One region of the Piscibacillus salipiscarius genome, then DNA from elsewhere that is predicted to be linked to it. Evidence: a T-box and tRNA genes for the amino acid it is inferred to sense, from the RefSeq annotation. Region 1 holds a T-box; the other holds one or more tRNA genes.
The links. The T-box of region 1 lies ahead of leuS (leucine--tRNA ligase). A T-box ahead of a tRNA ligase gene usually reads a tRNA of that ligase, here a tRNA-Leu.
Positions count from the first base shown of each region.

Region 2: it has a tRNA-Leu gene. The T-box ahead of leuS (leucine--tRNA ligase) is inferred to sense a tRNA for this amino acid. The anticodon was not compared.

Region 1 covers NZ_JBHUMZ010000044.1:408-4,365, reverse strand. Annotated here, with positions in the region: gene ACFSW4_RS12440 (tRNA (mnm(5)s(2)U34)-methyltransferase) at 1-388, opposite strand, end outside; T-box leader at 506-721, shown strand; gene leuS (leucine--tRNA ligase) at 1,062-3,473, shown strand; gene ACFSW4_RS12430 (rhodanese-like domain-containing protein) at 3,608-3,916, shown strand.
Region 2 covers NZ_JBHUMZ010000014.1:7,794-11,751, reverse strand. Annotated here, with positions in the region: gene ACFSW4_RS04660 (S8 family serine peptidase) at 1-945, opposite strand, end outside; gene ACFSW4_RS04655 (ABC transporter permease) at 1,177-1,914, opposite strand; gene ACFSW4_RS04650 (ABC transporter ATP-binding protein) at 1,911-2,651, opposite strand; tRNA gene ACFSW4_RS04645 (tRNA-Leu) at 2,802-2,883, opposite strand; gene ACFSW4_RS04640 (ribonucleotide-diphosphate reductase subunit beta) at 2,986-3,958, opposite strand, start outside.

The sequences.
Region 1 (3,958 bases):
GTTTTAGCATAGAGAAAAGTTGCTCGATTGCTTGGATCGTCGTCTCACTACTAGTCGTGACTGCCTTATCACTGCCAGGTAAAAAGCCTAGGTTAAAAATGCATCCATCAATGGAATCTACATGTCTTTTATGGAGTTCATCGCCAGCTTTTTCATGACCGTTAAAAATTGTCGTTACATTATGTACATCGTGTTCGGCAAAAAGCTTTTCCGACTGCCGGATCGCTTCCTCCTGAACATCAAAAGAGTAAACAAGCCCGCTTTCTCCAACGAGCCCACTTAGGAACACACTATCGTGCCCATTTCCGAGTGTGGCGTCAACAACAATATTGCCTTCTGTAATAGTTTCTTCTAATAAACTGTGCGCATATGGAATGATTTGTTTCATTGATCTCTTCCTTTAATAAAAGTTCATACTTATAATATCATGACACATTGGTTAATAATATAAAATAAAAGTTGACATTTACCAGTTCATTGCATAGAATATGTATTAAATTAAAATAGTCCGACGTTAATGAAGGAGTAGTAAAGAGCTCTGTAAGCTTTTCAGAGAGGTAGCGGTTGGTGCGAGCTATCCTTACAACTTTTGAACTCGCCTTTGAAGTTGACCATCTGAACCGAAGTAAGATGGACCGATTCATCCGCGTTAAGGATTTCAAGTGAGTACTTTTATTGTACTAATTTGGGTGGTACCACGGGTAATACTCTCGTCCCAACTACGGTTGGGGTGGGAGTTTTTTAGTTTAGGTTGTTTTATTCAATTAAAAATGGTAAGCGAAGGCGGCGACTCCGGGTCGGCTAAAAGCGGTCACGTCCTGCGCCTGCGATTACTCGGCGCAAACTTAAGCAAAGAGGTAATGCAAGTAGCATTTGTGACCAACGCCGACACTAGAACGTCCAGTTCGTCGCGGGAACAGCACGAGCTGAAAATCCCCTAAAACGAATGTAGTGAGTTTTAGGAAGTTGAAGCCGTGCCCACGGAAAGCGTCCGCCGTTAGTAAACCTAAAACAGCCTTATATATTCAGAAGTGGAATCTAAAATTTTAGGAGGAGTTTATATGGCGTTCGATCATCAAAGCATTGAACAAAAATGGCAAACCTATTGGGAAAACAATAAAACATTCAAAACCAACGCCGATTCGGATAAACCGAAATTTTATGCGTTAGACATGTTCCCATACCCATCAGGAGCAGGCCTTCACGTCGGTCACCCTGAAGGCTACACAGCAACAGACATTGTATCCCGCATGAAGCGGATGCAAGGATACGAAGTTTTACATCCAATGGGCTGGGATGCGTTCGGCTTACCAGCTGAACAATATGCAATAGATACAGGGAATAGCCCTGCTGAATTTACTGAACAAAACATCGCGACATTCAAACGCCAAATTAAATCACTTGGCTTTTCATACGACTGGGACCGTGAGATTAATACGACGGATCCAAACTACTACAAGTGGACGCAGTGGATTTTCGTCAAAATGTACGAAAAAGGACTCGCTTATATGGATGAAGTCGCCGTTAACTGGTGCCCAGCACTAGGAACAGTTCTAGCAAATGAAGAAGTCATCGATGGTAAAAGTGAACGCGGTGGGCATCCAGTTGTTCGTAAGCCAATGCGTCAGTGGGTGCTAAAAATCACCGAGTATGCGGACCGCCTGCTTGAAGATCTTGAAGAACTTGACTGGCCTGAGAGCCTTAAAGATATGCAGCGCAACTGGATTGGAAAATCAGAAGGCGCTGAAATCACATTCCAAATCGCAGATACAGGCCATACCTTTAAAGCGTTCACGACTCGTCCAGATACGATTTTTGGTGCGACCTATGCTGTGCTGTCACCAGAACATCCACTTGTTCAAGACATTACAACGGATGAGCAGCGTGAAGCGGTCAATCAATATATGAATGACGTTCAAACCAAAAGTGAACTCGAGCGTACCGATCTTGCAAAAGATAAAACAGGCGTGTTCACGGGCGCTTATGCTATAAATCCAGCTAATGGTGAAAAGATGCCAATTTGGATTGCCGACTACGTGCTTATGACTTACGGGACAGGAGCTATTATGGCCGTTCCAGCACATGATGAACGCGACTACGAATTTGCGACGAAGTTTGAACTACCAATTGTCGAAGTCGTATCAGGTGGAAATATCGATGAAGAAGCTTACACAGAAGACGGTACGCTTGTAAACTCAGACTTCTTAAATGGACTTAACAAAAATGAAGCTATTGAAAAAGCAATCGCTTGGTTTGAAGAAAATGGCCACGGTGTTCGCAAAACGACTTATCGTCTACGCGACTGGCTATTTAGCCGCCAGCGTTATTGGGGCGAACCAATTCCAATTGTGCACTGGGAAGATGGAACGATGTCAGCTCTTGACGAAAGCGAGCTACCATTAGAACTACCTGAAACAGATCAAATTAAACCGTCTGGTACAGGTGAATCACCACTTGCGAACATTCCGGAGTGGCTTGAGTACACAGATCCTAAAACAGGTAAAAAGGGCCGCCTTGAAACGAACACAATGCCACAATGGGCAGGAAGCTGTTGGTACTACCTACGTTATATCGACCCAGATAATGATGACATGCTGGCAGACCCAGAAAAACTTAAAAAGTGGCTACCAGTAGACCTTTACATTGGAGGAGCAGAACACGCCGTCCTTCACCTGCTTTATGCACGTTTCTGGCACAAAGTTCTTTATGACCTTGGTGTTGTACCAACTAAAGAGCCTTTCCAAAAACTCTTTAACCAAGGTATGATTCTTGGTGAAGGTAATGAAAAAATGAGTAAATCAAAAGGTAACGTTGTAAACCCTGATGATATCGTAGATTCTCATGGTGCAGACACACTTCGTCTTTATGAAATGTTTATGGGACCACTCGATGCATCTGTAGCGTGGAGTACAAATGGTCTTGACGGGGCACGCCGTTTCCTTGATCGTGTGTGGAGACTATATGTTGAAGATGATAAGCTATCTTCCCGCATCCAAGATGAAGCTAGTAGCGATCTAGAGAAGGTTTATCATGAAACGGTTAAGAAAGTAACCGAAGATTTTGCTAATCTTCATTTCAATACTGGAATTTCACAGATGATGGTCTTTGTAAATGAATGTTATAAAAATGAAATTCTGCCACGCGAATATGCAGAAGGTTTTATCAAGATGCTATCACCAGTAGCACCGCATATGGCTGAAGAGATTTGGTCACTGCTTGGGCATGAAGGTACGATTACTTATGAAGAATGGCCAACATATGATGAATCCAAACTTGTTGAAGACACTGTGGAGATCGTACTTCAAGTCATGGGTAAAGTTCGCGGACGTGCGGAAGTACCTAAAGAAGCTTCTAAAGATGAACTAGAAGAACTAGCTCTTAAAGATGAACGCGTCCAAGAATGGATCGAAGGAAAAACGGTTAGAAAAGTCATCGTTGTTCCTGGAAAATTAGTCAACATTGTAGCCAACTAATAATATAATTAGTAGAAACTATATCAACGTCCTCAGACGACAAACGTTTGGGGCGTTTTTCAATTGTCTAAATTGACATAGATAAAATAACTTATATATGATGGAAATACATAGAGATAGAGAGGAGAATCATGATGAGTGAAGAAATTCGCGAAATCACACCAGAACAATTAGAACAAGACCTTGATTCAGGGAAATATGAAGTCGTAGACGTACGTGAAGACGAAGAAGTAGCAGGAGGAATGATTCCAGGAGCTAAGCATGTTGTTCTTGGTTCGATTCCTGAGCGTTTAGATGAGTTCGATCAAAATAAAGAGTACGTCATGGTATGCCGTTCGGGTCGCAGAAGTTATAATGCCTCTCAATATTTACAAGAAAACGGCTACAACGTTCATAACTTAAAAGGCGGCATGCTAGAGTGGAAAGGCGATGTGATCGCTTAAGTTAGTTGTTTAAATGCCTGCAGTAAGCGACAAGTATGATTC
Region 2 (3,958 bases), on a different contig from region 1:
AGGCGCCATAATCCACTCTGCAGCCTCTAAAATATCAGAATCTGAACCGCTACCCTCTGTATCAAAAGCTTTCGCCGCAATCCACTTTGCCCCAGGAGCAACACCAATTTTGTTCGTTCCATCAGGTTCGCTTCCGACCATTGATCCTGTTACATGGGTTCCATGTCCATTGTCATCATAACTTTCTGCTTGTCCACTTACCGCATCAAAAAAACTATATTGATGATCAACTGTTCCGTCTCCTGCATTATAGCCACGATACTTTTCTTTTAGGGCTGGATGGTCCCATTGAACACCAGAATCAATGCTGGCAACAACAGCTCCTGCCCCATCAATTCCTAACTCCCATGCTTTTGGTGCTAATACCTGACTGACATTCCATTGTACATTTTCATCGCTTGAAGCTCTCTTTAAGTCAGAGTCTGTTACCAAATTTCGTTCTTCATCTAAATAAATTTTCTTCACTTCCTTAAAGGAAGCAACCTTTTCAATGACTTCCTTTGAGCCGGTGAAAGAAATGGCATTCATAACATGATAGGAATTGTATTTTTTAACTGTTCCCTTTTGTTGCTCTTGGCTTAATAATTCTAGCAAAGGCGCTTGCGTTTGGTGTGCATTTGCCTTTAATTCTGTCAAAATTTCTGAACGCACCATATGCTTCCTATTTAATCCTAGTGCTTTTTTCTCATCTGCATTATTATTTGCTTGTTTCATTATGTTAGCAGCATCAATTTGTTGATTTAATATAATGATAAGCGATAGTTCATCACTGCTATCCATCTGTTCTCTAACTTTGTTGTCAATTTTATGAGTTGATGATTGCTGTAAACTGTCTTGAATGGAATTGTTTTGAGATTCAGCTATAGACATTGTCGATAAAGAAGTGCTCAAAACTAACACTATTGTCGAAACAAGAAATAAAATGCTCCGTAATCGTTTTGTCACTAAGACCCCTCCTATTTCTATTAATTTAAGATAGCTTCGTCTAGTAAACTATCAAATTATTAATAGATTACAGGATACGACATAAAAATCTTGTCATTATTTGACTATTTTCATGAGCAAAATGTTCTAATTTTTCGACTTTTATATTATCTAATAAAAAGAGCCCTTAAACCCATATATTCAGAGTTTAAGAGCTGAAATGAAGGAAGTAACTACCTGTTATTACTTAGATCACTCCCACTTAAAGTATCGGTTGGATATTAAAACAGATACTCCAGCAAACGATACGAGTGCTAAGACACTAGTAATGTCTGAGAAAGAAAATGCTCCTCTCCACACGAGCTGTAATACATCATGTACATAATATAATGGAACAAATTGTGCAATCGTCTGAACAGTTTCTGGGTATATTTCTAAAGGAATTGTGACGCCAGAAAGAAATAACATAATATACATGAGAACGAAAGCTATTCCTAAACCTGCACCAGCTGTTTTGGAAACACTTGTAATGATTAAACAGAAACTACAAAAGCCCACAGTTACAATAACAAGCATTAAAAAATAAGACATTATGTGTTCTGTCATGGGGACTTTGAATAAAAAATAGGCAATGACCATAATTTCAATTGCACCAACAATTGCCGCGATAATTGCTTTCATTAGGATACTTAAAAACATAACCCACGGACGTAATGGAGTACCTTTTAGCCGCCTTAAAACACCTTTTTCCCGATCAATCACTAGTTGAAGGCCAATAGTAAACAACCCGATATTTAAAATCATGATTGCTATCATAGCAGATATGTATAAATCGAAATATTCCACTCCACCATATGATTCATTTCCAAATATATTTCCAAAGATAATAAACAAAACTGCAGGTAATACGAACGTAAAGCCCAGAGCCATAGGATCCCTCAAAAATAACTTTAAGTCTGCAATCATATGGTTCGTTATCATTTTACTCATGCACGAGTCTCCTCCCTCATCACTCCAGTCAAGTTCATGTATACATCTTCAAGATTTCCTTGTTTACTTGGAAGCAGTTTTTCCAGTTCTTGCTTTGTTCCACAGGCTACCATTTTTCCTTTTTTTAATACACCTATTCTGTCGCAGAGGGATTGTGCTTCTTCCATATAATTAGTCGTTAAAATAATAGTTTTTCCTTCTGACTTTAGCTTCTGAATGATACTCCATATATCTCGTCTTATTTCGGGGTCAAGTCCCGTGGTGGGTTCATCTAATACTACGATGTCGGGATCATTAATTAGAGCCAAAGCAAAAGATACACGTTGTTTCCAACCACCAGATAAGTGCTTAATATATTTATTCAAGTACCCTTCCAATCTCAACATAGAAACCAACTCTTCTATAGGGCGATTCTTCTTGTAGTAAGAAGCAAAAAGTTTCAGTACCTCTTTTACCTTGAGTTTTTCATATAGACTTGCTTGCTGGAGCTGCACACCAATTTTTTCCCGTAGTTGATAAAAGTCGTTTTGTGAGTCTAGACCGATTACTTGTGCACTTCCATTATCCGGTTTTCTAAATGCAGTAATCATCTCGATGAATGTTGTTTTACCTGCCCCATTCGGACCAATAATACCAAATACTTCACCTTCATATACTTCTAAATTTATATGATTTACAGCTATATGACTCCCATATCTTTTCGTCAATTCATTGGCGTGAATTATTACTTTAGACAAGACTACCAATCCTTTCACCTATATTGACTTTCAATTCAAACATCATTATTTCTCATGACTACACATACAAAAACACCCATAAACATTAATGTAATAATGCTCATGGGTGTTTAAAGTGTCTTTTAAATTTGTTCTACAAAAAAGTTATAGTACCGGTGGTCGGGTTCGAACCGACACTCCGTGAGGAACACGATTTTGAGTCGTGCGCGTCTGCCAATTCCGCCACACCGGCATGTGAAATATTTACGACAAGAATAAATATAACATGATTTAGTTTGTTTAGTCAATCTCTAAAATTAGCGAAGAAGGCAGTTCCACCCTGCCTTCTTGCTGTTTATAATTCATCAAATCCATTGGTGTCAGATACCTTCGTATATTGACGGGATTTTTGCTCGAAGAAGTCTGACTTGCCTTCGTCCACTTCTTTATAAGCCTTGATCCACTTCATTGGATTCTCCGTAATATGAGGGTAAGGTGCATTGACGCCTAATAGCTTACATCGTTTATTCGCTGTATACTTAATGTACTCCTCTAGTTCATCCATGTTAATGCCATCAATTTTGTTCCCAATAATATGCTGACCCCATTTGACTTCAAGATCAACAGCCTTTTTAAAGGTATCCGTCACAAACTGTTTATTCTCTTCTGTATTTAATCCTGGGTTCTCATTCAAAGTTTCTTTAAAAATATGCGCAAACAAATTCACGTGAATAAGCTCATCACGGTTAATGTAATTAATCATCGTGCTCGTTGAGACCATCTTCTGGTTTCGGGCAAGGTTATAAAAGAACGCAAAGCCAGCATAGAAGAATAAGCCTTCTAACACGACATCATAGACGACGGATTCAATGAATGCTTGAGGCGTTTGTACCTCTACAAATCGGTCATAGCCCTCTGCGATAAACTGATTTCGTTCCAGCAGCACTTCATCATGTTTCCAGTATTCAAAGATGCGGTCTTGTTCATCTTTATCGACTAATGACGATAGGACATAGGAATACGACTGATTATGAACCACTTCTTGGAACGACAGGACTTGCATCAAGGCTGACAAGCTCGAATCCGTTAAGTAATCCGCTACTTTAGCTGAATAGTCCGTTTGAATCGAATCTAGGAATGCTAGTAGCCCGATGATTTTCTTAAATGTTTCTTGTTCGTCGTTAGTTAATTCTGGCCACTGCTTACGGTCATTAGACATATTAATTTCAAATGGTGTCCAGAAGTTGGCGAGCATATTTTTATACATCGGGTATGCCCAGCTAAATCTGACATCATCCCAGTTAAGCACATTGGAGCTTTCTCCATTA